One region of the Paenibacillus sp. sgz302190 genome, then DNA from elsewhere that is predicted to be linked to it. Evidence: predicted binding sites of a transcription regulator. Region 1 holds the regulator's gene; the other holds the start of a gene.
What was found. The regulator CtsR, encoded in region 1, represses protease genes until heat stress. The targets are predictions, from matches to a motif close to ATGGTCAATAAAGGTCAAACA.

Region 1 (15,527 bases):
TTCGAGCGCAGCGATGAAATCGATAATTTCCTGAATATTTTCCGTAACCCGGGGATTCAGGCTGGCCTCGCGCACGCCGAGCGCCCGGATATCTTCCAGAAACGCCTGGATGTACGTCTCCGCGAGCTGAGGCACCGTCTGGCCGACCTCTTCGGCCTTACGGATCATTTTATCGTCCACATCGGTAAAGTTGGTCACGTAAGTCACGGCATACCCTTGAGATTCCAGAAATCTCCGGACAACATCGAAGAAAATAACCGGTCTGCCGTTGCCGATATGAATATAGTTATATACGGTTGGGCCGCAAACATACATTTTGACCTTGTTCGGCTCGATCGGAACGAACTCTTCTTTTTTACGGGATAGCGTGTTATACACTTTGAGCGTCATGCTCTCTGGCTCCTCCATTCTTGTGCCTTTCTTGTTCAAGCTGCGACTTCAGGTCGTTGATCTGCTTCTGCAGACCCTCAAATATATCGATGACTGGGTCCGGCAAGCTCGTATGATCCAATCGGTTCACGCGCACACCGTCCCGCTTTACGATTTTACCCGGAATACAAACAACGGTGCTGTTGGAAGGCACTTCTTTAATGACTACGGTATTCGGGCCGATTCGGGAATTTTCCCCTACGGTAAACGATCCGATGATTTTGGCTCCCGATCCTATAATAACATTATTCCCGATCGTTGGATGCCTTTTTCCCTTCTCCTTGCCTGTTCCCCCCAGCGTGACGCCCTGGTACAAAGTTACATCGTCGCCGATGATGCACGTTTCCCCGATTACGACTCCCATGCCATGATCGATGAACAGCCGGTCTCCGATTACTGCGCCGGGATGAATTTCGATTCCCGTCATGAACCGGCTGAATTGCGAGACGATGCGGGCCACTGTGAAAATGCCGCGTTTATAAAACCAATGACCGATCCGATGCCACCAAATGGCATGAAGCCCCGAATACGTAAACACGACTTCAAACCAGCTTCGTGCAGCCGGGTCGTTATCGAATACGGCGGAAATATCGGATTTGATCGTTTTCCACATGCTCTTCACCTTCTTAAACGGGAGTAAAATCAAAAAGCCCCCGCAGCCATAAGGCTGCAGAGGCGTTCTACCGCGGTTCCACTCTGCTTGGTGACTCGGAAGTCTCCCAACTCTAGCGTCCCTTAACGTGGGCATCCGGCTGCGCCTACGGTTCTCGTGCGAGAATTCGGCGCGGCAGCTCACAGGTGCATTTCCGGTTGCAGGAATTGGATAACTCACAGCCCGAAGCCTAACGCTTCGATTATCCTCTCTGGGAATTCCTTGACAATCGTACTCTCCTGATCGTCGCTTATCATAATGAACTAAGTATAGCGAAAAGATAGCGGCTTTACAATCACTTCCGCAGCCTTGACACAACTTTTTGTTTGCCGAGCAAATAAATCGACATATTCAAATCCGGTCCGTGCACTTGTCCGGTCAAGGCCGCGCGAATGGACATGAACAGCTGCTTGCCTTTATAGCCGGTATCTTTTTGCACCTGCTTGAGCAGGGCCGGAATCCCATCGACCGTCAGCTCGGCTGCCTGTTCGATCTGCTGCAGGAAGCTTTGCAGCACGACAGGAACGTGCTCTTCTTGCAGAACCGCTGCCGCTTCTTCGTCGATATGGAGCTCGTCCTGGAAAAACAGCCTCGACAAATCGACAATTTCCGCCGCGTAGCGCATTCTTTCCTGGTTAAGCCCTACCAGAGCGCTTACCCACTCTTGCGCAGCTGCATCCAGCTCTTCCCGGATGAACCCGGCTTTTTGCAGATGAGGAATGCACAGTTCGACAACGCGGGACAGCGGAGCTTTTTTCAAATAATGGTTGTTCATCCAATTGAGCTTGTCCATGTCGAATACGGCAGGGCTCTTGGATACGCGGCTCAGGTCGAACCCAGCGATCAGCTCTTCTTTGGTGAAAATTTCTTCTTCTCCCCCTGGCGACCAGCCGAGCAGCGCGATAAAGTTCAGCACCGCTTCAGGCAAATAACCGAGTTCCTTGTACTGCTCGATAAATTGGATAATGGACTCGTCCCGCTTGCTCATTTTTTTGCGGTCCTGATTCAGAATCAGCGCCAAATGGGCGAATTCGGGAATCGGCAGCCCCAAAGCTTCATACATCATAATCTGTCTCGGCGTATTGGACAAATGCTCCTCGCCGCGAATGACGAGATTGATCCGCATCAGGTGGTCGTCGAGAATAACGGCGAAATTATAAGTAGGTATGCCGTCCGGGCGAACAATGATAAAATCGCCGATGCCGTTCGACTCGAATTCGACATGCTCGCGCACTTTGTCCTCGAAGGCGATCACGCGGTCTTCGGGGACGCGAAAACGAATGGACGGCTTGCGGCCCGCAGCCTTATAAGCTTCGGCCTGCTCGGCCGTCAGATTGCGGCACTTGCCGGAGTACCGCGGCATTTCGCCGCTCGCTTCCTGCTCGGCGCGCTCCTGCTCAAGCTCTTCCTCCGAGCAGTAGCAATGATAAGCGTCGCCTTGACTCAGCAATTGCTCGACGTACGGCCGGTACAGGTCCAGGCGCTCCATTTGGCGGTACGGACCGTACGGGCCTCCGATATCCACGCTTTCGTCCCACTCGAGACCAAGCCATTTGAGACCGTTCAGCTGGTCGGCGATGCCGGACTCCTTGTGGCGGGTTTGATCCGTATCTTCAAAACGAACGATGAAAGCCCCGTTATGCCGACGGGCCAGCAAATAGTCAAAAAGCGCGGTACGGGCGCCGCCGATATGCAAATGCCCGGTAGGACTGGGCGCATAACGCACGCGTAATGGATGACTCATGATAAATCCCCTCTTTGTCCATAATTATCTGCTATTCTAGCACATCTCGAATTAAACAAACAACCGATTGCGCGGCGATGCCTTCGCCTCTTCCGGTGAATCCGAGCTGTTCCGTCGTTGTCGCCTTGACGTTCACCTGCTCGGGCGTCGCCTCCAGCGCCTCCGCGATAATCGCTGCCATTTGCGGAATATAGGGCGACATTTTCGGCTTCTGTGCAATGATCGTCGAATCGGCGTTGCCCAACCGGTAGCCTTTGGCTTTGGCCAACTGCCAGACCTGCTTCAGCAGCACCAGACTGTCGGCATCTTTGAACTCCGCGGACGTGTCGGGAAAATGCTTGCCGATATCCCCCAGACCGAGCGCTCCCAAAATCGCGTCAGTGATCGCATGCAGCAGCACGTCGGCGTCCGAATGGCCGAGCAGCCCCTTTTCATAAGGAATCGTGACGCCCCCGATAATGCATTTGCGGCCCTCCGCCAATTGATGCACGTCAAAACCTTGTCCAACTCGAATCATGACTTACCCTCTCCCCTTGCATGTTCTAAAAGCCATTCCGCCCAAGGCAAGTCCTCGGGGGACGTAATTTTGATGTTGTAGTAGTCCCCTTCGACAACGAGAACTTTTGTTCCCATTCTCTCCACCAGGCTTGCATCGTCCGTGCCGATAAAGCCTTCCCGGGCAGCTCGCTCATGCGCCTCTCTTAAAAGAGAAAGCTGAAAAGCCTGCGGCGTTTGGATCGCCCACAAGCTTCGTCTGTCCGGCGTGGATTGAATTTGCTTCGCTTCATCGACAATTTTGATCGTATCCTTCACAGGCACGGCCAGCACCGCGGCACCCGCCTCCTTCGCCTTTTGCAGACAATCGAGAACGTGCTCCACGGCTACGAAAGGCCTGACGCCGTCATGCACAAGCACCCACTCCGTGTCCGGCCCCAGCGCTTCCAAGCCCAGTCTTACGGAATCCTGCCGCTCGGCGCCGCCGACTTGAATGCGGGTCACTTTGGTCAGCGCGTTATCCGCCACGAATTGCTGGCAACGGACAACATCCGCCTCCGGAGCGACCAAAATGATTTCGTCCACTTCACGTATGTTTTGAAATAATTGCAACGTATGTACCAAAATCGGTTTTTTGCCGATCTGCAAATATTGTTTGCTCTCTACCGTCCGCATGCGGGACCCTTTGCCCGCCGCCACGATGACAACCCCTAGCTTCCCCATAAATTCCCCACCTGGATAATTGCTGATTTGCCTCCCCCTATCATACTAATTTTACTGGGCTTTTTCCAACAATTTCGGCTTTGCGAAAATCATCCGGCCCGCCGATGTCTGCAGCACGCTCGTAACCATCACTTCCAGCGTCGTTCCGATAAACTCGCGCCCGCCTTCCACTACGATCATCGTGCCGTCGTCGAGATAGGCAACGCCTTGTCCGTGCTCCTTGCCGTCTTTGATGACCTGCACAATAATTTCTTCCCCGGGAAGCACCACCGGTTTGACGGCGTTAGCCAGATCGTTGATGTTCAGAACCGAGACGCCTTGAAGCTCGCACACCTTATTCAGGTTAAAATCGTTCGTAATCACTTTGCCCTGCAGCACTTTAGCCAAGCGGACGAGCTTGCTGTCTACCTCGGAAATTTCCTCGAAATCCCCTTCGTAGATCAGCACCTTCACTTCCAGCTCTTTCTGAATCTTGTTTAAAATGTCCAGACCGCGCCGGCCGCGGTTGCGTTTGAGCAAATCCGAGGAATCCGCGATATGCTGCAGCTCTTCCAGCACGAATTCCGGGATTACCAGCGTGCCTTCGATAAAGCCCGTTTTGCAAATATCCGCGATGCGCCCGTCGATAATCACGCTCGTGTCCAAGATTTTATGCTCCTCATACGGTCGATGCGTCTGCTTATCGGAGCCTTGGGACCGGCTTTTGGCCCAAATTTGCATCAGCTCGTCCCGCTTGTTATAACCGATGCGGAATCCCATAACGGCGAGCACGGCAGCGGCAACGACCGGTACGAAAGGCCCGGCCCAAGTAGCTTGCGCAAGCACGGGAAAAGCGAGCGCCGAGATCAGCAGGCCGATGACAAGTCCGACAGTTCCCGAGAGCAGGTCGGCTGCGGGAATGCTTTCGACGTTCCTTTCTCCCCGGATCAGCAGCTTCATGCCATAATCGGCCACCCAGGCCGACAACACGAACATAGCGGCGGCACACAAGCCGGCCAGCCAGAAAGCTTGTCCTTTTCCGTCGGCAAAACCCGTCATACGAAGTATCGAATCACTCCATTGATAGCCCAAACTTCCCCCCATGATTGCAAAAATGATTTGTATCCATTTCTTCATCATAGATTCACCTCCACGTCAAACTATGTTTAAGTCCCTTTTACAATTATGTTCCAATTTATCCAACGTTAATCATTCAAATTGAAATATTAGGGGGCTTCCATTATAATGAAGTTGGAAGTTACAAACACACCGAGGTGGATAAATGAGCACCCTGACCTTAAAGCAGTTCCAGGATCAAGTATCCGAGTTGTTGCTCCGTCACCGCAGCTTGCTTGACGTCCTATCCAAATTTCAACAAACGAATGCAGCAACGAACCGCTCGGTCATTAAATCCATTACGGAATGCGGATGTATCGGGATTCATGCCGCCAAACAGCAGTATCATTCCGATATGACGTTGGACGAGGCCAAGGAAGTACTGGAGACTCATGTGAACGGACAGTTGTGCGAGCAATGCAGCGAAGTTCTGAGCGCCGAACTCGGGCGGAACTTGTTCTATATGGCGGCTCTTGGCAACATTCTTCAGGTAGATTTGGAGCAAGTTTTGGAGAATGAATCCAAAAAATGCTCGACACTCGGACTTTTCAACATGTCTTGATGACGATGACAAAACAAAAAAGCATTTATTTTTTCTGAAGCGCTTCAGAGAAAATAAATGCTTTTTATTTTCGGAATGCCGGTCTTATACGTCGGATTTGACGGAGTTGTCATCCATTGCGCGTCTTTTGTTGCGTCTGCGCAATCGGATGAAGATGCCATCAACGTTTTTTTTTAAGCCGTACAATGCGTAGAGCAGCAAAGGTACGAAAATCATTTTGGAAATCGACTCCGGCCATTTCACCGCTATTAAGACCGCAACCGCTACGATAAGCGGCGTCACCCATATGGCGGCCTTCGGAATGCCGGCTTTCTTGAAGTTCGGGTATTTTACCGTGCTGACCATCAAATAAGACAGAAGAACAGTGCTGACCAACAGGACGTACACGTTAATTTCGTTATTGAACAAAGCAAGCGTACAGAGCACGCCGCCCGCAGCCGGTATCGGCAGCCCGATGAAATATCCGGGAGTTCCGGCCACGACATTAAAGCGGGCCAGACGCAGAGCGCCGCAAATCGGGAATATCGCCGTTACGATCCAAGCAAAAGCCGGACTGATTACGGCCGGATTGTTAAACGCAACGACATACATAATAAATGCGGGAGCAACACCGAACGAAATAACGTCGGACAGCGAATCCAGCTCCTTGCCAAATTCACTTTGCGCATTCAGTGCCCGTGCCACTCTTCCATCCAGCCCATCCAGCAGCATGGCTACGATTACAAGAACTGCGGCGCGCCCCGGTTCTCCGTTGAACACCAGGATGATCGAGAGAACGCCAAGAAATAAGTTCCCTACGGTAAAAAGGCTGGGAATCGATTTTGTTAACATATGTTTTTGTCCACCTCTGGATTTACTATACCCTAATTCACGCCTTAATAAAACCTCAACAATGATACTTTATGATTGTATCTACTTTAAATATGTCTGTCAATGAAGACTTGTTCCTGAATTCGTTTCAAACCTTCCTTGATCGCGCGCGCTCTGACCTCTCCGATGCCGTCGACTTCATCCAGCTCCTCGATGGTTGCCATCATCATATGCGGCAGGTAGCCGAATTTCTCGACCAGATTGGCAATAATGATCGAGGGAAGCCGCGGGATTTTGCCAAGCATTCTGAATCCTCTGGGCGATACGGGCTCTTCCGCAATCGCATTCGTATGTGAGTAGCCCAGCAGGCGGATAATTTGTTGAGGTTCCAAAAGCTCATCCGACGAGAGGCGCTTCAGCCCCGTCAACACGTCTTTGACCTTGTCATCCGATAGGTCGCGAACGTAATCTTTGATCAGCAGTCGCGCCTCCAACTCCGAATTGCCGACCAGTTCTTCGAGCTGCATGCTGATTAGACGGCCCTCATTGCCAAGCTCGTTGATGTACCGGTTGATTTCGGCCCTGATTCTAAGCACCATCTCGAACCGGGCGATGACGTTGGTCACATCGTGCAAAGTAACCAGCTCTTCGAATTCCGACGCGCCCAAATTGGTAAGCGATTGATCCAGGACCACTTTGTACCGCTCCAGCGTCTGAATCGCCTGATTCGCCTTGGTCAAAATAACGCCGATATCTTTCAACGCATAGCGCAAATTGCCTTGATACAGCGTTATGACATTGCGCCTTTGCGAGATCGAGACGACGAGCTTGTTCGTCTGCTTAGCCACCCGCTCGGCGGTCCGATGCCGGATACCTGTTTCGGACGACTGGATCGACGAGTCAGGAATCAGCTGCGTGTTCGCATACAATATTCTTTTTATATCTTCGCTTAAAATAATCGCCCCGTCCATTTTTGCAAGCTCGTAGAGGTAATTGGGCGAGAAATCGCAATCAATCGAAAAGCCGCCGTCTACGATTTCCATCACTTCCGGACTATAGCCGACGACAATCAGTCCTCCCGTTTTGGCACGCAGGACATTTTCCAATCCGTCTCTGAACGCGGTACCAGGGGCTACCATTTGCAGCAACTGGCTCATTACGTCCCGCTTCGTCTCTTCTTTGCTCATTTTATTCCTCCTGATGACTGGCTGGCTCCATGCAGGCGAGTCAGCCCAGCGCCGCTGCTAGTGCCTCTGATACCGTGTTTACTCCGATAATCTCCATTCCGGGGGGATGCGTCCATCCCTTCAAGCTTTTCTCCGGCATAATGACTCTGCGGAAGCCCAGCTTCTGCGCCTCTTTCACCCGCTGATCAATGCGGGAAACGCCGCGCACTTCGCCCGTCAAGCCGATCTCCCCAAACACAACGTCATACGGCCGGGTCGGCTGGTCCTTGAAAGAAGAGGCTATACTGATCGCCACAGCCAGATCGACTGCAGGCTCATCCAGTTTGACGCCGCCCGCTACATTCAGGTAGGCGTCCTGATTTTGCAGGAAAAGCCCCATGCGCTTCTCCAGCACCGCCATAATCAGCGAAAGCCGGTTATGATCGATGCCCGTAGCCATTCTGCGCGGGGATGGAAAATTCGTAGTTGATACTAATGCCTGAATTTCGACGAGCACAGGCCGGGTTCCTTCCATACTCGCTACAACCGTGGAACCCGCCACCCCGAGCGGCCGCTCGGACAGGAACAGCTCCGACGGATTGCTGACTTCGACAAGTCCCGCTTCCTGCATTTCAAAGATACCGATTTCATTGGTCGAACCAAAACGGTTCTTCACCGCTCTCAGCAAGCGATAGGAATGATGCCGCTCGCCCTCGAAGTACAGCACGCAATCAACCATGTGCTCCAGCATTCTCGGTCCTGCAATGGCCCCTTCCTTCGTGACGTGACCGACGAGGACCGTTGCAATTCCTTTGCCTTTAGCAATTCTCATAAAATGGCCTGTGCATTCACGAACTTGGCCAACCGTGCCCGGAGCGGACGCAATAGCCGGATGATAAACCGTTTGAATGGAATCAATGACCAAAAAATCGGGATCCGTTTCCTGAATCGCCTCTTCGATCAGCTCCAGATTCGTTTCGCAGAGCACATACAGCAGCGGCGATGACGCTTCCAGGCGGTCAGCCCGCAGCTTCGTTTGCTTAACCGATTCCTCTCCGGATATATAAAGCACTTTCTGCCCGGCTTGCGTAAGCGCGAATGAAGTTTGCAGCAGCAGCGTCGACTTGCCGATCCCCGGGTCTCCTCCGACGAGAATCAGGGAACCGGGAACGATGCCTCCGCCCAACACGCGGTTCAATTCCTGGTTATTCGTCAATACTCTCGGCTCAGGGCTGCTCTCGATATGTATGATAGGGGTGGGCTTTTCTTTCGTTCTGGCGAAAGAGGAATTCATCCCCTGGGTGCGAACAACGGTTTCCACTTCTTCAACCATCGTATTCCACGATTGGCAGCCTGGGCATTTGCCCATCCATTTCGGCGATTCGTAGCCGCACTCCTGGCAGCAAAATTTCGTCTTCTGTTTGCTCATTATGCACTTGCTCCCTTATAAGACATGCGGAAATATCTGGCTATACTTACCAATAAAAGTTTACCACTTTTGCTAAGTGTGTGAAAGGGCCGATGAAAAATATACGAAAGAAAAAGCATTTTGCCGCCACCGCAACGGATGGAGCAAAATGCTTTTCAGGAACATTATTGGGCTGTTACGCCTTCGCCGCGAAGGACGACAAGCTCGCCTTCTTTTTCGTCGATGGTTAAGGAATCGCCTTTGGAGATATTGCCTCTGAGCAGCTCCTCGGACAGCCGGTCCTCGATATGCTTTTGAATCGCTCTGCGCAGCGGTCTTGCCCCGTAAGTCGGGTCAAAGCCTTCTTTGGCAAGGAACATTTTCGCTTTGTCCGTAAGGTTGAAGTCCACTTCCTGCTCTTTCAGGCGCTTGCGCAGATCGTCCGCCATCAGGCTAACGATTTGAGCGATATGCTGCTCATCCAGAGAGTGGAAGACGATGATCTCGTCGATCCGGTTCAGGAACTCCGGACGGAAGCTTTTCTTCAGCTCGCCCATCACTTTGTCTTTCATGTTGGAGTATTCTTTGCCGGCATCCTGCACGGCCGTAAAGCCGAGCGTGGAGTTTTTCTTGATCATCTCCGCGCCCACGTTGGACGTCATGATGATCAACGTGTTGCGGAAATCGACGGTGCGGCCTTTGGAATCCGTCAGGCGTCCGTCCTCCAGCACTTGAAGCAGGATGTTGAACACTTCAGGATGAGCTTTCTCGATCTCGTCAAGCAGGACGACCGAGTATGGTTTGCGGCGCACTTTTTCAGTAAGCTGGCCGCCTTCCTCATATCCGACATACCCCGGAGGCGCTCCTACCAGGCGGGATGTGGAGTGCTTCTCCATGTACTCGGACATATCGATGCGAATGACGGCGTTTTGATCGCCGAACAGCGATTCCGCCAGGGCGCGTGCCAGTTCCGTTTTACCTACGCCGGTTGGCCCAAGGAAGATGAAGGAGCCCATCGGGCGCTTCGGATCTTTCAGACCGGCTCTGGCGCGGCGGATGGCGCGGCTTACCGCTTTGACCGCCTCTTCTTGACCGATTACGCGCTCATGCAAAATGTCTTCCATTTTGAGCAGACGCTCGGTCTCTTCTTCGGCCAGTTTGCTGACCGGAATTCCCGTCCAGCTTGCAACGACCTGAGCGATATCCTCCGGAGTCACTTCGGTATCCAGACGGCCTTGTTTTTCTTTCCACTCGTTTCGCGTGGAATCCAGTTCCTCGCGAAGTTTTTGCTCGGTATCGCGCAGGCCGGCCGCTTTTTCGAACTCCTGGCTTTGCACGGCCGCATCTTTTTCCTTGCGGATATCATCCAGCTTATTTTCCAACTGTTTCAAGCTAGGCGGAATCGTGTAGGAACGCAGCCTTACTTTGGAGCTGGCCTCGTCAATAAGGTCAATCGCCTTATCCGGCAGGAAACGGTCGGTGATATAGCGGTCGGACAGCTTCACCGCTTCCTCGATAGCCGCATCCGTAATTTTCACGCGGTGATGCGCTTCGTAACGGTCGCGGAGCCCGTGAAGAATTTGAATCGCTTCGTCAGGAGACGGCTGGTCTACCGTAATCGGTTGGAAACGGCGCTCGAGCGCTGCATCTTTCTCGATATATTTGCGGTATTCGTCCAGCGTAGTCGCCCCGATGCACTGCAGCTCGCCTCTCGCCAGCGCCGGCTTCAGGATGTTCGACGCATCGATCGCGCCTTCCGCCCCGCCTGCGCCGATCAAAGTGTGCAGCTCGTCAATGAACAACACGATATTGCCCGCTTGGCGAATCTCGTCCATAATCTTTTTGAGCCGGTCTTCGAACTCGCCGCGGTACTTGGTTCCCGCAACGACCGAGCCCATATCGAGGGTCATGACCCTTTTATCTTTCAACGTTTCCGGAATTTCATTGTTGATGATTTTTTGCGCCAAGCCTTCGGCAATCGCCGTTTTACCGACGCCCGGTTCCCCGATCAGGACCGGATTGTTTTTCGTTCTGCGGCTCAGCACTTGAATGACGCGCTCGATTTCCTTGCTGCGCCCGATAACCGGATCCAAATGGCCCTCTTTCGCAAATGCGGTGAGGTCTCTGGCCAAACCGTCGAGCGTCGGCGTGTTCACATTCGGATTAGCGCCGTGGCTCGGCGATACGGTTTCGCTGCTGCCGAGCAGCTGCAGCACTTGCTGGCGCGCTTTATTCAGGCTGACGCCGAGGTTGTTCAGCACACGCGCCGCGACCCCTTCGCCTTCGCGAATGAGCCCGAGTAAAATGTGCTCGGTTCCTACGTAAGTATGGCCTAATTTTCTGGCTTCGTCCATAGAAAGCTCAATGACTTTCTTTGCTCTCGGCGTGTACGCGATGTTGGTCGGCTGTTCTTGACCGCGGCCAATCAAGGATTCCACTTCGTCCTGGATCTTCTCAAGCCCCAGGCCCAGTGCAATCAGCGCTTTGGCTGCAATCCCCTCGCCTTCACGGATCAGTCCGAGTAAAATATGCTCAGTTCCAATATTGTTGTGCCCCAACCGAACGGCCTCTTCTTGAGCTAAGGAGAGAACCTTTTGCGCTCGTTCCGTAAATCTTCCAAACATCATAGAGAAACACCTCCAAAAGTAATATATCTATGGAAAACCCAAAGGATGATGCTGCCTTTAATAGCGGCCGAACTTTTCCCGGATCAATTCCGCCCTGCGGATGTCGCGGTCTTCGGCGGATAACTTTTCTCCCGCGCTCTGCTGCAAAAATCCGGGCTGCGTCATCACCAGCAGTTCATTGAGAATGTTGGATGAAACGTTGTTGATGATCCCAACGTCAATGCCCAGCCTTACATCCGACAATCGTTGGGCCGCTTCCTTCGAGTCCATAATCCCCGCATAGGATAATATCCCGAGGGAGCGGTTGACGCGGTCGATGATGCGCATTTTGGATTCTTGCATTAGCTTATGCCTTGCGGCGCGTTCATGCTCGATAATTTGCCGCGCTACGCTAAAAAGATTGTCGATGATCTCGTCTTCCGACTGGCCCAACGTAATCTGGTTGGAGATTTGAAACAGATTACCTAAAGCTTCGCTGCCTTCCCCGTATAATCCTCTAACGGTCAGCCCAACTTGTGTAACCGCCGATAAAATCCGGTTGATTTGTTGGGTGAGCACGAGCGCGGGGAGATGCATCATGACGGAAGCCCGAATCCCTGTGCCCACATTCGTAGGACAGCTCGTCAGATAGCCTCTTTTCTCATCATACCCGTAATCAAGCTGGGCTTCAAAAATATCGTCAAGCTGATTGGCCAAATCCCATACTTCTTTAATCTGAAATCCGGGACACAAGCACTGGATCCGCAAATGGTCTTCTTCGTTGATCATAATGCTGATAGATTCATTCTCGCTTAATATGACGGCTCCATTCCTGGATTCGTTCGCCAGATTCGGGCTGATCAAGTGCTTTTCCACCAGCACCATCCGCTCCAGCTCGTTAAGCTCCGACAACGGAATCAGCGAAAAATGACTGATCGTTTCCAGCTCTTCGTTGTCCAAAACCCCAGAGAGCCGATCAAGCACTTCCTCCGATTGCTGATTCGTCGCGAGCATGGGATAAGGATAATCCTTGAGGTTGCGGGCAATGCGTATCCGACTGCTGATGACAATATCGGATTCCGGCCCGTCCCCCTTCATCCATTCGCTTAAAGCATCTCCTGTAAAACGATGCAGCGCCATTGAAATCATACCCTCCTCAAGACCCTAATTTCCGGCGATCTTCTTTTCGATTTCCCGAATTTGATCGCGGATTTTAGCCGCCTGCTCGAACTCTTCGCTTTCGATGCGGGTCATCATTTCCTTTTTGAGACTTTCGATTTCCCGCTTGTATTGAACAAGTCCTCCGGTGCGTTTGGGAACTTTGCCTACATGAACCGTGTTGCCGTGCACTCTTTTGAACAGAGGATCTAATTTCTCCGAAAAGCTTTGGTAGCATGAACCGCAGCCGAATCGCCCGAGCTTGCTGAATTGGGTGTAGGTGAGACCGCAATGTTCGCAGCGCACCGACTGCGGCTTGGCAGAAGCGACCGACGAAGGCTCAAAATCCAGAAGTCCCGACAACAAATTGTGGATGGAAAATCCGTTGGAAGAGCCCGGAATCATCTCGCCCTTCTCGCGGGCGCAAGTTTCGCAAATGTGAAACTCGTTTTTGTCGCCGTTTATGATCTTGGTGAAATGAAGCGTCGCCGGCCGTTTGCCGCACTCCTGACAAATCATAAAGTGTACCCCTCCCTCATTTGCTCAGCAAGGATATCAGCATTGCCTTAAGAATATTAGCGCGGATTTCATCCCGCAGCGGGAGCTTGAAGGTCAGCACATCCCTGGAGATAGCCGCCTTGATCAGATTGGCCTCACGTGCAGAAATAAAATGGCCTTCCTGCAGCTGATAAATAAGTCCCTCGGAGGCGACCTGATCTATGTGAGTGTGAATCGTCCGAAAAATGTGATCGAGTATGGAGCCGTGCTGACGCAGCTCGATTTTCTGGATGCGAATATAGCCGCCGCCCCCGCGCTTGCTTTCCACAATGTATCCCTTCTCCAAAGTAAACCGGGTGCTGATAACGTAGTTGATTTGGGACGGAACGCATTGGAACTGATCGGCAAGCTCATTGCGCTGAATCTCGATCGCTCCTTCGGGACTTTGCAGCAAAACTTGTTTCAAGTACTGCTCGATAATTTCTGAAACATTACGCATCAATTCATCCTCCCAGAATTCTAGAAGTAAATTGACTTTGACTTTCTTTGACCTTAACTAAATTATAATCATTTCCTTTCTTTTTGACAAGTGTTGCTGTTAAAAAGTATTTTGCGCCTGATTTGCGGCCCTACACTCAGTATTTACAAAATTACTCCAACTTAACGTCACGGCGCTTTCCAATTGATTCTTTTTTGCTTTTTTTGCTATTGACAAGCAAGCGTACTTAGGAGTACGATTTCAAAGGAATTAAATATGTCCTCGTTAGGTGAGGCTCCTATACAAACATAGGCCACTGCCCGGAAATATCGAAAGATGCCAATGGGTAGAACAGGAACTGCCGGATTAAGGCTTTTCTTAAGGTGGCTAAGCGAACGAACGTTCGCTTTACGTTGTATAGTGTCAAAACTGGACTAGGGGGAGCCGTTTTATTGCCTTGTAAACGCATGCCCTCTGGGACCAATCCCTGAGGGCTTTCATATTGTATGTACAAAGGGGGGAAACTGGAAATGGACAGTAGTAGTCGAATGCGACAGATGAATAGCTTGCCATATGCATTGTTAGCTAGGAAACGTGTGCATCCATTATTCAGCGTACCCTCAGATCGTCATCAAGCATGTTCAAAGCCCGGCTTGCCCAAGGGCTTGTTCTGCCGCTGATTCATCTGATAATCAATCTGAATAGATGGAATATTTGCGCTCTCCTCCTGCCAATTGCAGGGGAGAGTTTTTTTATTTCGCCCAAAGGGGGTTATCACGATGAAATGGAACGGCTTCTCCACCATCAACAGCAAACGTAAGTTCGGTTTGGCGGACATCATCGTCTTTCTCATGCTTATGTCCATTCTTTATATGGCTGCCCAGCTTGGCGCCGGTATGCGCGCCCCATTTTCTCCAAGCCAGCAGCCTGTTATGAACCTTGACCCCTATCTGCTTCCTTATTACGCGGGGCGCTCGCTTTTGAGAATGTTCATCGCCTTCGGCGCTTCGTTATTGTTTACGTTCGTATACGGGCGAATCGCCGCGAACAACCGGATTGCCGAGAAAATTATGATCCCTGCGCTCGACATCCTGCAATCCGTGCCTGTGCTCGGTTTCCTGTCGGCAACCGTCTTGATGTTCATGGCGCTTTTTCCCGGCAGTCTGCTCGGCGTCGAATGCGCTTCGATCTTTGCCATATTCACCGGTCAGGTATGGAATATGACATTCAGCTTCTACCACTCGCTGACGACGATACCGCGGGCGCTGGACGAAGCAGCCAGTATTCACCGGCTTGGCCGGTGGCCGCGCTTTACCAAGCTCGAAGTGCCCTTTTCCATGTTGGGGCTCGTGTGGAACAGCATGATGTCTTTCGGCGGAGGCTGGTTTTTTCTCGCGGCCAGCGAATCGATCAGCGTGCTCAATCAAGACATTCATCTGCCCGGCATCGGATCTTACATGGCTTTGGCCGCCGATCAAGGAAACGTGAAAGCCATTGTATACGCCATTATCACTATGGTCATTCTGATTATTCTGGTAGACCAGCTGTTCTGGCGGCCGATCGTCGCTTGGGCGCAAAAATTCAAGAACGAGCAAACGGAAGCGGGCGAAGTGCCGCAATCCTGGGTATACGATATCCTCAAACGCGCCAGATTCGTTCGCTACGCTAATCATGCCGCCGGAACCTTTTTTCACGACCTAAGC
Region 2 (15,527 bases), on a different contig from region 1:
CGCGGAAAAAAGCATGCGTGAACTTGCTACAATGTGCAACCTATTGTAGCAAGTTCACGGCGGAAATGCAAGAAGCGGCGACTATTTCCGCCGCTTCTTGCCACCGCCGCTCCCGCCGCCCGTTCCACGGCGGCGGCCGCTCTTGGCGAGCGCGTTCACGCCGCTCGCCCAATCGCCCGCGCTGCCCGCCGCGGGCGAGGCGCCAACACCCGCCAGGGCTTCGCCCCCTAGCGAAATGCCACTGCGGCGGCCACCGCCTTTACCGGCTTTGCCGCCCTTCGCGCTCTCGGCGCCGCCAGCTCGCGCACCGCCGCCCTTGCCGGGCTTGCCTGCGGCCCGGGCCCCGGCTTTCCCGCCACCGCCGGCAAAGCTGCCTGCCTTGCCGCCTTTGCCGCCTTTGCCACCGCGGGCAAAGCCCGCCTTGTCCCCGCCGCGCACAAAATTCGCCTTGCCGCTGCCGCGCGGCTTCATGTCGACCATCTCAAAATCGACGGTCCGCTCGTCCATGTTCACCCGCGCCACGCGCACCTTGGCGCCGTCGCCGATGCGGTAAATTCGCGACGTACGCTCACCAATGAGAGCGTGCTGCATTTCATGATAGTGGTAATAATCGTCCGTCAAATCGCTTAAACGGATCAAACCTTCAACGGTATTATCCAGCTCGACGAAAATGCCGAAATTGGTAACGGACGAGATAATACCTTCGAATTCCTCGCCGATTTTGTCCAGCATGTACTCGGCTTTTTTCAACGCTTCCGTTTCCCGTTCGGCTTCGACAGCTACCCGCTCGCGTTCGGACGATTGCCGCGCGATGTCGTCCATGCGCCCGGCCAGCGATTCGTGGCGCTGATCCGGCAGCACTCCGACTGCCAGCACTTCCCGAATGACCCGATGAATGATCAAGTCCGGGTACCGCCGAATCGGCGAGGTGAAGTGCGAGTAAAACTCGGCCGCCAGCCCAAAATGGCCCAAGCTCTGGGCATCGTAGCGCGCCTGCTTCATCGAACGAAGCATCACTTTGCTGATCACGGTTTCTTCCGCAGAGCCGCGAATTTCTTCCAGCAGGGATTGCAGCGCCCGCGGGTGTACCGTATTGCCTTTCCCTCTAACCACATAGCCGAAATTCGTAATGAATTCCATAAAATGCATCAGCTTCTCCGCATCCGGATCTTCATGAATCCGATACAGGAACGGCACTTTCAGCCAATGAAAATGCTCCGCTACCGTTTCATTCGCGGCAAGCATGAATTCCTCGATCATCATCTCGGCAATCGATCGTTCGCGTTTGACGATATCGGTCGGCTTGCCTTCGGCATCGACCAAAATTTTCGATTCCTCAAAATCGAAATCGATCGCCCCGCGCTTCATCCTTCTGCCGCGCAGCTTCATGGCCAGCTCTTCCATCAGCTTGAAATCTTCCAGCAAGTACTCGTAACGCTCCAGAAGCTCAGGCTCGACTTCCTCATCCGTCAAAAGCTTGCGCACGTTGGTATACGTCATTCGTTCGCTTGTACAAATCACACTGGTAAAAATATCGTGCCTAACCACCTGCAAATTCTCGTCGAATTCCATCTCACAGGACATCGTCAGCCGGTCCACACGCGGGTTCAGCGAGCAGATGCCGTTGGACAGCCGGTGAGGCAGCATCGGAATGACACGGTCCGTCAAATAAACTGAGCAGCCGCGATTATACGCTTCCCGATCGAGCGCTGAACCTTCTCTGACATAGTAGCTGACGTCGGCAATGTGCACGCCCAGCAAGTAGTTGCCGTTATCCAGCCGTTCGACGTTCACCGCATCGTCCAAATCTTTGGCATCTTCCCCGTCGATGGTCACAATGCGCTTGCCGCGCAGATCCCTGCGGCCTTGAAGCTCCTCTTCGCTGATCGCATCCGGGGCGGCATCCGCCTCCAGAATCACTTCTTCAGGAAAAGCCTCCGGCAGCTGAAATTTGCGGACAATCGCCAAAATATCGACGCCCGGATCGTCTTTATGGCCGAGAATCTCAATGACTTCCCCTTCAGCCGCAGCCCGGCCTTCCGGATAGCTGACAAGCTTGACGACTACCTTTTGCCCTGTAACCGCCCCCATGAACGCATGCTGAGGTATAAAAACATCCCGTGTCATCCGTTTATCATCCGGCACTACGAACGCATACGTTTCCTGACTCTGAAAAGTTCCGACGATCTGCGTGTTCGCACGGGATACTACCCGCACGACCTCGCCTTCCATCCGGCCGCCTCCCTGGCTTTTGGATGTAACCCGGACAAGAATCATATCCCCGTTCATCGCCGTATTCATATCGTTGGCGTGTATGTACACGTCAGGGTGATCCCGGTCGTCGGGAATGAGAAAGCCGAAGCCTTTCGCATGCGCTTGCAGCTTGCCGCGAATTAAATTCATTCGTTCCGGCACGCCATAACGGTCGTTGCGGGTCCTCAAAATCAATCCTTCCTGCTCCAAATGGTTTAAAATTTTCAAAAACTCTTTAAATTCGTTGGCATTCCCAACGCCAAAATGCTTTTCGAGCTCCTGATAAGTCATCGGTTTATAGGCCATTTCCTGCATAAAGCTCAAAATTTCTTTTTCTGTTATCATGTATTGTTCACCTTCTTGTAATTTTCACGGATAAGCTTCCTGCTTGCCGGGCTGCAGCTTCAGAGACCGGATAAATGAAGAAATGTCCTCATAAATCTTGTCTCTTTCTTGATCCAGCAGCATTCCGTGGGACGACTGCGGATAGTAATGCACTTCTTTGATTGCCGAATTTATTTTCTTATACAAAAATGCGGCGCTTCGGTGCAGGACGACGGCGTCCATGGCTCCTTGTCCGATCCATACCGGCGCAGCTACCCGGGGGAGCAGCTTTTTCGCCTGCTTCATTAGTTTACGCAAACTGACTATGGAACGAATCGGCGTTTTGGTATACGCACATGACTCATCCAGCAGCGTAGGGATGTTCTTGGGCTTCTTTTCCACATAGGTGATAAAATGCTGCAGCATGACCGCAAGCGCTGTCTTCCGGGTTGCCAGATATACCGGAGCAGCCAGCGATACGATGCCTGCGGCATTCCGCTCTGCGGCCAGCATGAATGCGAGCAGCCCGCCCATCGAATGGCCTACGACTACAACATGGCTGCACTGCGAGGCCAGCTCGTCATAGCTTGCTTGCACGTGCCCATACCAATCCGTCCATTCGGTTCGCAGCATCTCTTCCGGCGAAGTGCCGTGGCCCGGCAGCCGAATCGCATGAATCGTGTACCCCTGATCCTGCAAATAATAGCCGATTCTTCGAAACTCCGACGGCGTTCCCGTAAAGCCGTGAATCATTAAAATTCCGGTTTGCCCGTTCGCCCCGCTGCCCTGCCAGAGGAAGGGCTCCGTCGATTTATATATTCTATTCTCGCCCATTTTTCTCCGTTGCACTCCTGCACACATAGACTTTCGTTGTAAAATGAAAAAACAGCAGGAGTAATGTTCCCCTGCTGTTATCGTTTTATGTGTGCTAAGCTTTCACTACGTAAGCTACGACAATGGAGAGAATGAAAAATGCGGCAGCAAGCCCCATCGTGAAACGGGACAAGAACAGCTCTAAACCGCGCGCTTTTTGCTTGCCGAACAAATGCTCCGCACCGCCGGAAATAGCGCCGGACAACCCCGCACTTTTACCCTTTTGCAGCAATACGATGCAAATTAATCCGATTGAAGCTATGATCAACAAAACCTTGAATAAGATTACCATGTTAGCACCCCAATAGCCTGATCTTTGCCTATACATTCAGCATGAGTATTTTAACATAGTTCGTCCAAGATTACAATTCCTTTCCTAATTCCGGTAGGAAGCTGCCGGCGATTGCGGGTGATTCGCTCTGTTTCCCCTGCGGCCCAAAAATGCCTGAACGGCCTGTTTTGCGCACCATAAGGAAAACAACAAGAAAAACGCGGCCCATACGATAGCAGGCACACCCGTATAAAGGGCCAGGTTTGTAGCATCGCCTGCCGCACGCGCATTTCTCCATGCATACAGCACCAGCGATAACGGCCCGAACACCGATTCCTCCAGGCAAAGGAAAGCGAGCAGCAAATAATAGATGTCCCGCAGCCATTTGGGAGCTAACGCCAGGGCAAGTACGGTTATGGCGATCAAGCCGATAATAAACGTAATGCCGAACGCGTTCCGCACGAACAGCACTAAAGAAATCACGGCCAACACTGTCATCACTTGAAGTCCCAATCGCTGCTTCCCTCTGGCATAAGCCGAGAATAAAAACCAGGTGAACAAGGATGCCGTCGTATAACCGGCGAGCGCAACCGGAACAATCGACCACGACTTCGTGATTAAAGAGTGCGTAACCCCGCTGTGGTTGGCGTAAAGCTCGATATACTGCACTTTCCCTGAAAGCGCAAGCGTGACGGCGGCATGGCCGAACTCATGAACCATCGTATCCAAATTGCGAAAAAAAGAAGAGGGGATCCAATGAGTCAGCAAAGCGGAACCTATCAAAAATAAAATAGTCTTCACCCAATTGCTCATCGTGCAACCCCCTCCCGGTATTAAATTATGTGAAGCGAAGCGAAATTATTTGAAGTTTTTCAGGTTGTAGAATGCTTTCTTCCCTGCGTATTGAGCTACGGAGTGCAGCTCGTCTTCGATGCGAAGCAGTTGGTTGTACTTCGCTACGCGGTCCGTACGGGAAGGAGCGCCTGTTTTGATTTGGCCGGCGTTGGTAGCAACGGCGATGTCAGCGATTGTGCTGTCTTCGCTCTCACCGGAACGGTGGGAGATAACCGCTGTGTAACCTGCGCGTTTTGCCATTTCGATAGCGTCGAAAGTTTCGGTCAGCGTACCGATTTGGTTTACTTTAACCAAGATGGAGTTGCCGATGTTTTGCTCGATGCCTGTAGACAAACGGCTTGTGTTCGTTACGAACAGATCGTCGCCGACGAGTTGTACTTTGCCGCCCAGTTTCTCAGTCAGCAATTTCCAGCCTTCCCAATCGTCTTCGGAGCAGCCGTCTTCGATTGTGATGATCGGATATTTGTCGACCCATGCAGCAAGGAAGTCTACGAACTCGGCAGGAGTGTAGGATTTGCCTTCGCCTTCAAGGTGGTATTTACCGTCTTTGAAGAACTCCGTGGACGCAACGTCCATACCCAGGAACACGTCAACGCCCGGTTTGTAGCCTGCGCGCTCGATAGCGGCGATGATGGTCAGGATGGCGTCTTCGTTGGAGCTCAGGTTCGGAGCGAATCCGCCCTCGTCGCCAACTGCCGTGTTCAGGCCTTTTTCTTTCAGAACGGATTTCAGGTTGTGGAAAATTTCCGCGCCGATGCGAAGCGCTTCTTTGAAGTTGGCTGCGCCTACTGGCAGAACCATGAACTCTTGAACGTCGACGTTGTTGTCGGCATGCGCGCCGCCGTTGATGATGTTCATCATCGGAACAGGCAAAGTTTTCGCGTTGAATCCGCCCAGGTATGTGTACAGAGGCACGTCCAAAGCGTCGGCAGCCGCGCGGGCTACAGCCATGGAAACGGCCAGAATTGCGTTAGCGCCCAATTTCGCTTTGTTCGGAGTTCCGTCCAGCTCGATCATTTTGCTGTCGATGCCGACTTGGTCCAGAGCGTCCAATCCGATAATTTCCGGAGCGATGATTTCGTTCACGTTCTCAACGGCTTTCAGAACGCCTTTGCCGAGGTAACGGGCTTTGTCTCCGTCGCGAAGCTCAACGGCTTCGTATGCGCCTGTGGAAGCGCCTGAAGGCACAATTGCGCGGCCGAAAGCGCCGGATTCGAGGTATACTTCCACCTCAACAGTCGGATTGCCGCGGGAGTCAAGAACTTCGCGAGCGTAAACGTCAGAAATAATAGTCATCGTTGATAACACTCCTTTTATGTTGGTTAGTATGATTATCGCTTGATGATGGTGGAACCCGTCATCTGCTCAGGCTGCTGTACTTGCAGGAAGTCCAGCATCGTCGGGGCGATATCCGCCAAAATTCCGCCATCTCTTAGTGTAACAGATTTGTCCGTAACAATAAAAGGCACCGGATTTGTCGTATGCGCCGTGTTCCGCGTTCCGTCCGGATTCGTCACAACGTCCGCATTGCCGTGGTCGGCGGTGATGCACACGACGCCGCCTTTGGCCAAGATCGCTTCGACGACTTTGCCCAAGCACTCGTCTGTAGCTTCGATAGCTTTCACCGTAGGCTCCAGAAGCCCGGAGTGGCCGACCATGTCAGGGTTGGCAAAGTTCAGGATAATGACATCCTGGCGCTCCGCTTCAATTTCCTTCACAGCCGCTTCCGCCACTTCGTACGCGCTCATTTCAGGCTGCAGGTCGTAAGTAGCGACCTTCGGCGAAGGAATGAGAATGCGGGTCTCGCCCGGCAGTTCCACATCGCGCCCGCCGCTGAAAAAGAACGTCACGTGCGGATATTTTTCCGTCTCGGCAATGCGCAGCTGCTTCAGATTGTTCTGGGCCAGCACTTCGCCAAGCGTGTTGTCGAGATCTTTAGGTTTATACGCGACAAAGCCGTCTACGGATTCGCTGAACAAAGTCAGGCACACGTAGTAAAGATTACGAGGAGCTTTGTCCCCGCGGTCAAACCCGCGGAAATCCTCGTTCGTAAACACTTGCGAAAGCTGGATGGCCCGGTCGGGACGGAAGTTGAAGAAGACGACCGCGTCGCCGGACTCCACGAGCCCTACCGGTTTGCCGTCAGCGCCTACGATGACGGTCGGCATGACGAACTCGTCGAAGACCGACTTTTCATACGAATCGATGATCGCTTGCATCGGATCGGTATAAGTCGGGCCTTCGCCGTAAACCATCGCGCGGTACGATTTTTCCGTACGCTCCCAGCGCTTGTCGCGGTCCATCGCGTAGTAGCGGCCTTGCACGGTGGCAACTTTGCCTACGCCGACTTCCGCGATTTTGTGCTGCAAGCTTTCCATGTACTTTTTCGCCGAATCCGGAGCCACGTCGCGGCCGTCCAGGAAAGCGTGAATGTACACTTCTTCAAGCTGCTCTTTTTTCGCGAGATCGAGCAGTGCGAACAAATGCTGAATGTGGCTGTGCACGCCGCCGTCGGAGAGCAGCCCGTACAGGTGCAGCTTCTTCCCGGTCGATTTGGCGTGGCGAACGGCGCCGAGCAGCGTCTCGTTATCGAAAAATTCGCCGTCGCGAATCGATTTGGAAATCCGGGTCAGGTCCTGATACACGGTACGTCCCGCTCCGATATTCAGGTGCCCTACCTCGGAATTCCCCATCTGTCCTTCCGGCAAACCTACGGCTTCGCCGCTTGCGATTAAGGTCGTATGCGGATAAGTCGACCAGTAACGGTCGTAGTTGGGCTTTTTCGCGTGTGCGACCGCATTGCCCTGCTCCTCCGAACGAAGCCCGAAGCCGTCGAGAATGATCAGCGCTACCGGTTTCGGTCTGGACATCTTACTTCGCCCCCTCGACGAGCTGGATGTAGGAAGCAGGCTCCAGGCTCGCTCCGCCTACAAGCGCGCCGTCAATGTCAGGCTGTGCCATGTACTCGGCAATGTTGTTCGGTTTCACGCTGCCGCCGTACTGAATGCGAACCGCATCCGCCACGGAAGCCCCGTACAAACCGCTCACCAGTTGGCGAATATAACCGATTACGTCTTGAGCGTCTTCCGCTGTGGAAGATTTGCCCGTACCGATCGCCCAGATCGGCTCGTAAGCGATAACGACTTTAGCCGCTTGCTCCGCGCTAAGGCCTTGGAAAGCCGCCTCTGTCTGCACTTTGCAAACTTCTTTGGTTTGACCCGCTTCGCGCTCTTCCAGCTTCTCGCCTACGCACAGAATCGGCGTCAAGCCGTGTTTGAATGCCGCTTGAACCTTTTTGTTCACGATCTCGTCGGTTTCGGCAAAATACGCTCTGCGCTCGGAGTGTCCGATAATGACATATTCTACGCCCAGCTCTTTCAGCATAACGCCGCTGATTTCGCCGGTGAATGCGCCGTTATCTTCGAAGTGCAGGTTTTGCGCACCGATATGGAGGGTTGTGCCTTTAACGGCTTCAACCAGAGCGGGAAGGTTCGTGAACGGGGAGCAGATTACGCTCTCTACGCCGTCTACTTCCGCCCCGCCTTTCACTTCGTTTACAAAACTGACCGCTTCGGAAACGGTCTTGAACATTTTCCAGTTGCCTGCGATAATCGGTTTTCTCATCGAAAGATCCTCCCTTATTTATCGTTCAGAGCCACAACGCCCGGCAGTGCTTTGCCTTCCATGAACTCCAGGGAAGCTCCGCCGCCTGTCGAGATGTGGTCCATTTTGTCAGCCAGATGGAATTTCTCAGCAGCCGCCGCGGAATCTCCACCGCCGATAACCGTGTAGCCGGAAGTGGCAGCGCAAGCTTCAGCTACAGCGCGGGTGCCGTGGGAGAAAGGCTCGATTTCGAACACGCCCATCGGTCCGTTCCAAACGATCAGTTTGGATTTTGCAATGACGTCCGCATAAATTTCACGGGTTTTCGGCCCGATGTCGATGCCTTCCCATTCAGCAGGGATGCCATCCACCGGAACGATTTGCGTGTTCGCGTCGGGTCCGAATTTGTCGGCGACTACGATATCGACCGGAAGCAGGAAGTTCACGCCTTTTTCTTTCGCTTTGGCAATAAAACCGAGCGCCAGGTCAAGCTTCTCGTTGTCCACGAGAGATTTGCCGATCTCGTTCCCTTGCGCTTTCAGGAATGTATAGGACAAGCCTCCGCCGATGATCACGTTGTCTGCAATGTTCAGCAAGTTGTTGATCACATCGATTTTGTCTTTCACTTTCGCGCCGCCGACAATCGCGGTAAAAGGACGCTCCGGATTGTTCAGCGCTTTGCCGAGCACATCCAGTTCTTTTTCCATCAAAAGACCGGATACGGCCGGCAGATGATGTGCGATGCCTTCCGTGGAGGCGTGAGCGCGATGAGCCGCACCGAACGCGTCGTTCACGTACAGATCGGCCAATTCGGCAAAAGCTTTCGCCAGAGCGGGATCGTTCTTCTCTTCGCCTTCGTAGAAACGAACGTTTTCAAGCAGCAGCACATCGCCGTCTTTCAGCGCAGCGACTTGCGCTTTAACTGCTTCACCGATCGCCTCGTCGGCTTTCGCTACCGGCTTGCCAAGTAATTCAGCCAGTCTTGCGGCAACCGGAGTCAGACGAAGCTCTTCGGCCACTTGACCCTTCGGACGTCCAAGGTGGCTCGCCAAAATGACTTTTGCGCCTTTTTCAATCAGGAATTTGATTGTAGGCAGCGTTTCTCTGATCCGGGTATCGTCTGTGATTTGACCGTTTTCCAGAGGTACGTTGAAATCTACGCGAACAAACACTTTTTTGCCGGATACTTCAACATCGCGGACACTTTTTTTATTCATGGAACAGGCCTCCCGAGCGGTTTTTTGGTAACAATCACACACAAAGAGGAGAATCGCTTCTCCTCTTCAAGTGTCTACAAGTGTGCTGATTATGAATTACAGACCTTTGCTTGCGATGAAAGCGGCAAGGTCAACGACACGGTTGGAGTAGCCCCACTCGTTGTCGTACCAGGAAACCACTTTCAGCATGTTGTCGCCAACTACCATTGTGGACAGGGCATCGATCGTGGAGGAAGCAGGATCTCCGTTGTAGTCGCTGGATACAAGAGGCTCGTCGGAGTAGTTCAGGATGCCTTTCAGAGCGCCTTGAGCCGCTGCTTTCAGAGCTGCGTTCACTTCGTCTACAGTTACGTTGACTTTTGTTTCTACAACCAGGTCCGTAACGGATACGTTAGGCGTAGGAACACGCATAGCCATACCGTTCAGTTTGCCTTTCAGTTCTGGCAGAACAAGGCCGATCGCTTTAGCTGCGCCAGTGCTGGAAGGGATGATGTTCTCAGCGGCTGCGCGGGCACGGCGAAGGTCTTTGTGCGGCAGGTCAAGCACGGATTGGTCGTTCGTGTAGGAGTGAACAGTAGTCATCATACCTTTAACGATACCGAATTGATCGTTGATCACTTTCGCGAACGGAGCCAAGCAGTTAGTCGTACAAGAAGCGTTGGAGATTACAGTGTGTGCAGCAGGATCGTATTTATCTTCGTTAACGCCAAGAACGATTGTAATATCTTCGTCAGTTGCAGGAGCGGAGATGATTACTTTCTTAGCGCCGCCTTTCAGGTGAAGGGAAGCTTTTTCTTTCGCTGTGAAAATACCGGTAGATTCAACAACGATTTCAGCGCCTACGGAAGCCCAAGGCAGGTTTCCAGGGTCGCGCTCAGCGAATACTTTGATGGAACGGCCATTCACGATCAGTTCGCCTTCGCCAGCTTCTACAGTAGCGTTAAGTTTGCCGTGAGTTGTGTCGTACTTGAGCAAGTGAGCCAATGTTTTTACGTCTGTCAGATCGTTTACTGCCACGATTTGAACTTCAGTGCTGTTCAGAGCTGCGCGGAACACGTTGCGTCCAATACGTCCGAAACCGTTAATACCTACTTTTACCATAGCGAATTCCTCCTAAGATTTAAAAATTATATGGTCAAGACGGTCAAAAAGACACGTCATGATGGCATTTGTGGGGCATGCTTCATAATTTCCAGCGCGGCGGCTTCATCCGTCACGAGCACGTCTTCCTGGCCGTGAAGCAGTACTGAAGCGATCGCTTCCCCCTTGCTCTTGCCGCCTGCGACGCCGATGACGACTTCAACGCGCTGAATGTCTTCCAGCCTGAGGCCGACTGTAGCCATCTTGTGGACGACATTTCCTTGCCGGTCAAAATAATAGCCGAACGCTTCGGCCAAAGCTCCTTCTTCCTGCAAGCTTTGCGTCGTCCGGGCATCCACCTTGCGCCTGCGGGCCATGACCATAGCTTCTCCGATTCCGTGTACGACGATGCGGCAGCTGCGCACGACGTCGACAACCTCCTGGATCTGCGGGTCCTGGATCAAAGTCTGATAAGCTTCTTCGCCCAAATGGTCGGGCACATGCAAAAGCCTGTATTTGCCGCCTGTCTTTTTGGCCATAATGGATGCGATGGTGTTCGCCTGCATATCCACGCTCTCGCCGAGTCCGCCCCGGGCCGGTACGAACCAACTGCCCTTCATGCGCGACGAGATCGTCAAATGGTTCGCAACCTGCGCCATCGTCGATCCGCCTGTTACAGCAATGACATCGTCTTTGGCGACGTGTTTGCGCAAAGCGGCCGCTCCTGCCCGTCCAAGCTCCTTCTTCGTGAAGGCGGAGACGTCCGAATCGCCGGGCACGACGATTACCTGGGCGATTTGAAACGCCCGGCTGATGCTCTCTTCCAGGTCGGTCAGACCGAAAGCGGCTTTAATGATCGGTTCCATCTTCTCCAGAAGCCGGTGGCCGGATTCGCTGACCTTCATGCCGGTGGCATCCGTCTCCAGCAGGCCCAGCTCCTTGAGGAACTCGACCTCGCCGCGCAGGACGCGCTCCGTCATATCGAGCGAGCTGGCCAGCGTTCTTCTCCCTACGACACCGGAAACAAGGATGTGGCGCAGAATCGAGTAACGTTTTTTCATAACATCCATGAGGTCCGGCAAGAGCTGCTTTTGAATGTCAAGGATTTCTCTCATATGACGATCACAACGCTCCTGCTCCATTGATTGGACGTTTTATGTCCCGGGTATGCATTTTTCGTCCCACCCGAGCAAAAAAAATTGAGTACTGCCAGTACTTCAAATTCGGTAAGTCTTTAACTTGAATCGCACATTGTCGAGATATATCGTTCCGTGCATTATTATTATAACCAATTGCTTTGTCAGATTCAACAATTGTTCAAATATTTTTGCCTTTTTTTACTGAAAGCATTTTCAGTCTTGCTTTTTTTTATTCGGTGTCATATAATAACCCTTGCTTCACTAAATTTCAATTGCATGCGCCCGTGGTCCAATGGATATGACGTAGGCCTCCGGAGCCTGAGATAGGGGTTCGATTCCCTTCGGGCGCGCCAACACGAACGAAGATCAGTTGCGAAACTGATTTTTTTTGATTATAAGTTTGACCTTTCTTGACCTTTGTTTGTTTTTTCGGTATCATACTAGTTAACAACGAGTTCGTTTGAAAATGTTCCCTTTCGTATTAAGAAAGGCGCAGACTTTTTAAACATTCTCTTGGCCATACTGTAAGTAGTATTTCCATTTGAAACCATTGTACCCATCGAAGGAGGTAATTCTCATGAGTTTTATCCCTATGGTCGTTGAACAGGACGCCCGCGGCGAAAGAGGCTATGATATCTATTCCCGTTTGCTGAAGGACCGCATCATTTTCCTCGGTACCGGCGTAAACGATGTCGTCGCGAACTCCATTATTGCCCAGCTTCTTTTCCTGGCCGCACAAGACCCTGACAAAGATATCAGCCTTTACATCAATAGCCCAGGCGGTTCCATTACAGCAGGGATGGCCATCTACGATACGATGCAGTTCATCAAGCCGGACGTTTCCACGATCTGCGTGGGCATGGCCGCTTCCATGGGCGCATTCTTGCTGACGGCCGGCGCCAAAGGCAAACGCTACGCGCTTCCTAACAGCGAAGTGATGATCCATCAGCCGCTCGGCGGTGCGGAAGGTCAAGCTTCCGATATCGAGATCCGCGCGAAACGCATCCTCAAAATGCGCGACAACCTGAACAAAATTCTTGCCGAGCGCAGCGGCCAGCCGCTGGAGCGCATCGAGAAGGATACGGACCGCGACTACTTCATGAGCGCTGCGGAAGCGGCGGAATACGGACTTATCGACAAAGTCATCGAGCGCGTGTAACGCCATCCGCTCAAAACAACAAAAAACCAGCCTTCCCGAACGCTTCCGGGCGCTCAGGGGCTGTTTTTTTTATGCTTACTTTTTATCTTCCATAGGGTAGAAAATCAGATCGATCGGGAACGCCGATCCCGCCGGAGGCGTGAACTCGATATCCAGGGAATCTTCGCTTCCCGTGGTCCGGGCCAGCAGCGTCAAACCGTCGAACGCCGTGACTACGCCGGAATACGGAACGGGAATCATTTCTCCGTTCACCTTGAACGGGCCTTTGAACACGCCGCCTTTGGCCATCATCATGACCGCCATTTTGCGCGGCTTGTTGATATGCATTTTGTACACGACGCCGTAGTTGCCGCCGTTATCCACGTTTTCCTTGCGCATCACATCGTAGCCTTTGACGAACGGGTCGGTTTTGTTGTCTCCGATCGATACCACCGATGTTTTGGTAAAGGATGAAGCATCTATATCCCAATTAATCTGGGAGACCGGGAACGTTCCCCGCACATGGCCGGTGTAAGGCAGCAGCGGAAGATCTTTCAACGAGTTCGTGGACAGCTTCTCGGTAACGGCAAAAGACATTTGCAGTTCCCCATCGGTTTCCACGTCGTAGAACAAGTTCACGCCTTGACCCGGATAAAAATCGGGAAGCTTCGCGTAAACATACGTTTGATGCGGCGGAATGGTCAGCTTTTGATCATACACATTGTTTAGCAAAAAGTCCACGGAAGCTTCGCTTCCAATCAAATTCGCATATACGGAAGGGTATACTTCGCCTTTGTTCGTCGTTTTGATCGTAACGGCTTGGTCCGTATTGTTGGTGGCGAAAATCGCCATCGTCATCTTTTGCTTCGTGCCGTTAATGTGATCGGCATACAAGCGCGCTTTTCCGTTGATGTTATCCTGATACAAAATCCCTCTCTCGGTAAACTCTTCGGGACTGTCGCTAACCAGAAGCTTGCGGTCGGTCTCTTGCGTCACCTTCTTGGTCAAAGCCGGCATTTGGTTAAAATGCGCCCAGATGATGCCCCAGTCCGCTTTGATCGAGCTGCCGATCGGCTTGGTGTAAATCGGATACTCGAACTCGCTCAAATACTGCTGGTCGACGACTGTGACGTAGCTTTTGAACTCCTTGCTCACATGTCCATGGGCATCGGCCACCGTCAAGGATACCGGATACTTGCCCGGTTGGAAAAAGGCTTCCTGCTTCCCTTTCCAGTTGTAAGATACAAGGCCTTCCGCATCCGGATCGTAACTCAGGTCGACGTATTTGACAGGCTCTCCGAGCCGGTACGAAGCCTTCGCCGTTGTAAACTTGGCGACAGGTGTGGAGTTGCTGTCCCGATCTACATAAACACCCTCAGCCGCAGGAAACGAAATGATTTCCACCCGGCGGAGCTCGCCGTTGTACGTATATTTGGCCCCCATATAGTCCGCTACCCATGTCAGCTTCACCAGCAGCTTGCCATTCACGATTGAAGCAACTTTATCAAAAGGGGTATCGACGCCGTTGATCGTCACTTTCTTGTTGTCGACATCCAGTACGATATCGTAACCTGATGGTGTCATATGAATCGTCCGGGTCGCGTCGCTCCACTCGACTTTGAATCCCATCGAATCGCCGAGGAATTTGGCGGGAACGAACGTGCTGCCGTCAATAATCGTGGCCGGGGCGTCCAATTGCACCTGCTCGCTGTTCACAAATGCATCCGTCTTGTCCAAATACAACAGGATCATGGAGGCGCTTGCGGAAACCGCACCGGCTACAGGCGCTATTGCAATGCTCGACACAAACATAACCAGCGCCAGCAGCAGGGTAAGCTCTTTCTTGAACTGTTTCATCTTCTGACTCCTTTTGTCCGATAAGTAAGTGAAAATGGCAAAAAGCCTTTTCCTTCTTTAGTCACGTTAATTAGACGCGCGCATCAAGAGAAAGGTTTCTCACATTCACAAGTTGTTAACAATTTTGCCACGAAATTAGCTGATAAAGGAAATTGGGCGAACGGCCCGGCGGAAACATATATTCCTTCGAAATGACAGGCGCCGGCCACTCTTGGCCGGCCGCTTGCGCAATCGGGAAGGAGACAGCTTGGCGTGAAAAAACCTGCGAAAGTGCAGGTTTTCCCTGTGGAATTGACTTATTTTGGACAAAAACCTGCAAAAGTACAGGAATTATCACCGAAAGTGAATCTGAGCCCACGTATTCGGTGAAAAGCCTGCACTTTTGCAGGAATTCTTCGCGGCCAGCGATCAAGGACGCAAATTCATGTATTTTTGCAGGTTTTCTTCGTGCAGCCTGGCAGATTGCGGCTATCGCCTCTGACGCTGCGGGGGGTCTTGGGCAGCCTGATTTTTGCAGGCTTTCTACGCAGCACGGCCAGGCGGATTACGCAATCGACTCCGCCCCCTCGCATCTTTGAGCAACTAAGGTAAAAACGCAAAAAAGCTTCCCCGAGAGGAAGCCTTCGTTCGAATTATTGGTTCTCCAATTCTTCTTTGCTGACCAATGTGACTAAAGCGTTTACAGCCTGCTCGGCGTCCGAACCTTCCGCACTTATGAAAACTTCGGTCCCTGTGCTGATGGCGAGGCTCATAATACCCATGATGCTCTTCGCATTTACTTTCTTTTCATCTTTTTCAACAAAGATTTCCGATGAAAATTTATTCGCCTCTTGAACAAACAATGCCGCAGGTCTGGCATGAAGTCCCGTTCTCAACTTCACAACGACTGGCCGTCTGGACATGGAACTAATTCCCCC

Region 2: the regulator CtsR is predicted to act here: its motif matches at 12,013-12,033, upstream of clpP (ATP-dependent Clp endopeptidase proteolytic subunit ClpP).

What each region holds. Positions count from the first base shown of each region.
Region 1 covers NZ_JBZYAO010000045.1:46,366-61,892, forward strand. Annotated here, with positions in the region: gene cysS (cysteine--tRNA ligase) at 1-390, opposite strand, end outside; gene cysE (serine O-acetyltransferase) at 371-1,042, opposite strand; gene gltX (glutamate--tRNA ligase) at 1,377-2,825, opposite strand; gene ispF (2-C-methyl-D-erythritol 2,4-cyclodiphosphate synthase) at 2,857-3,342, opposite strand; gene ispD (2-C-methyl-D-erythritol 4-phosphate cytidylyltransferase) at 3,339-4,043, opposite strand; gene AC6RNO_RS31935 (PIN/TRAM domain-containing protein) at 4,095-5,162, opposite strand; gene AC6RNO_RS31940 (nucleoside triphosphate pyrophosphohydrolase family protein) at 5,305-5,700, shown strand; gene pssA (CDP-diacylglycerol--serine O-phosphatidyltransferase) at 5,785-6,531, opposite strand; gene disA (DNA integrity scanning diadenylate cyclase DisA) at 6,618-7,697, opposite strand; gene radA (DNA repair protein RadA) at 7,738-9,105, opposite strand; gene clpC (ATP-dependent protease ATP-binding subunit ClpC) at 9,270-11,711, opposite strand; gene mcsB (protein-arginine kinase McsB) at 11,769-12,830, opposite strand; gene mcsA (protein-arginine kinase activator protein McsA) at 12,855-13,367, opposite strand; gene AC6RNO_RS31975 (CtsR family transcriptional regulator) at 13,384-13,845, opposite strand; M-box (ykoK) riboswitch at 14,099-14,273, shown strand; gene AC6RNO_RS31980 (ABC transporter permease) at 14,604-15,527, shown strand, end outside.
Region 2 covers NZ_JBZYAO010000004.1:28,743-44,269, reverse strand. Annotated here, with positions in the region: gene rnr (ribonuclease R) at 82-2,598, opposite strand; gene AC6RNO_RS06875 (alpha/beta hydrolase) at 2,623-3,411, opposite strand; gene secG (preprotein translocase subunit SecG) at 3,506-3,742, opposite strand; gene AC6RNO_RS06865 (M50 family metallopeptidase) at 3,827-4,534, opposite strand; gene eno (phosphopyruvate hydratase) at 4,580-5,872, opposite strand; gene gpmI (2,3-bisphosphoglycerate-independent phosphoglycerate mutase) at 5,908-7,446, opposite strand; gene tpiA (triose-phosphate isomerase) at 7,448-8,200, opposite strand; gene AC6RNO_RS06845 (phosphoglycerate kinase) at 8,215-9,396, opposite strand; gene gap (type I glyceraldehyde-3-phosphate dehydrogenase) at 9,493-10,497, opposite strand; gene AC6RNO_RS06835 (sugar-binding domain-containing protein) at 10,554-11,591, opposite strand; tRNA gene AC6RNO_RS06830 (tRNA-Arg) at 11,894-11,968, shown strand; gene clpP (ATP-dependent Clp endopeptidase proteolytic subunit ClpP) at 12,193-12,774, shown strand; gene AC6RNO_RS06820 (copper amine oxidase N-terminal domain-containing protein) at 12,850-14,610, opposite strand; gene AC6RNO_RS06815 (HPr family phosphocarrier protein) at 15,243-15,512, opposite strand.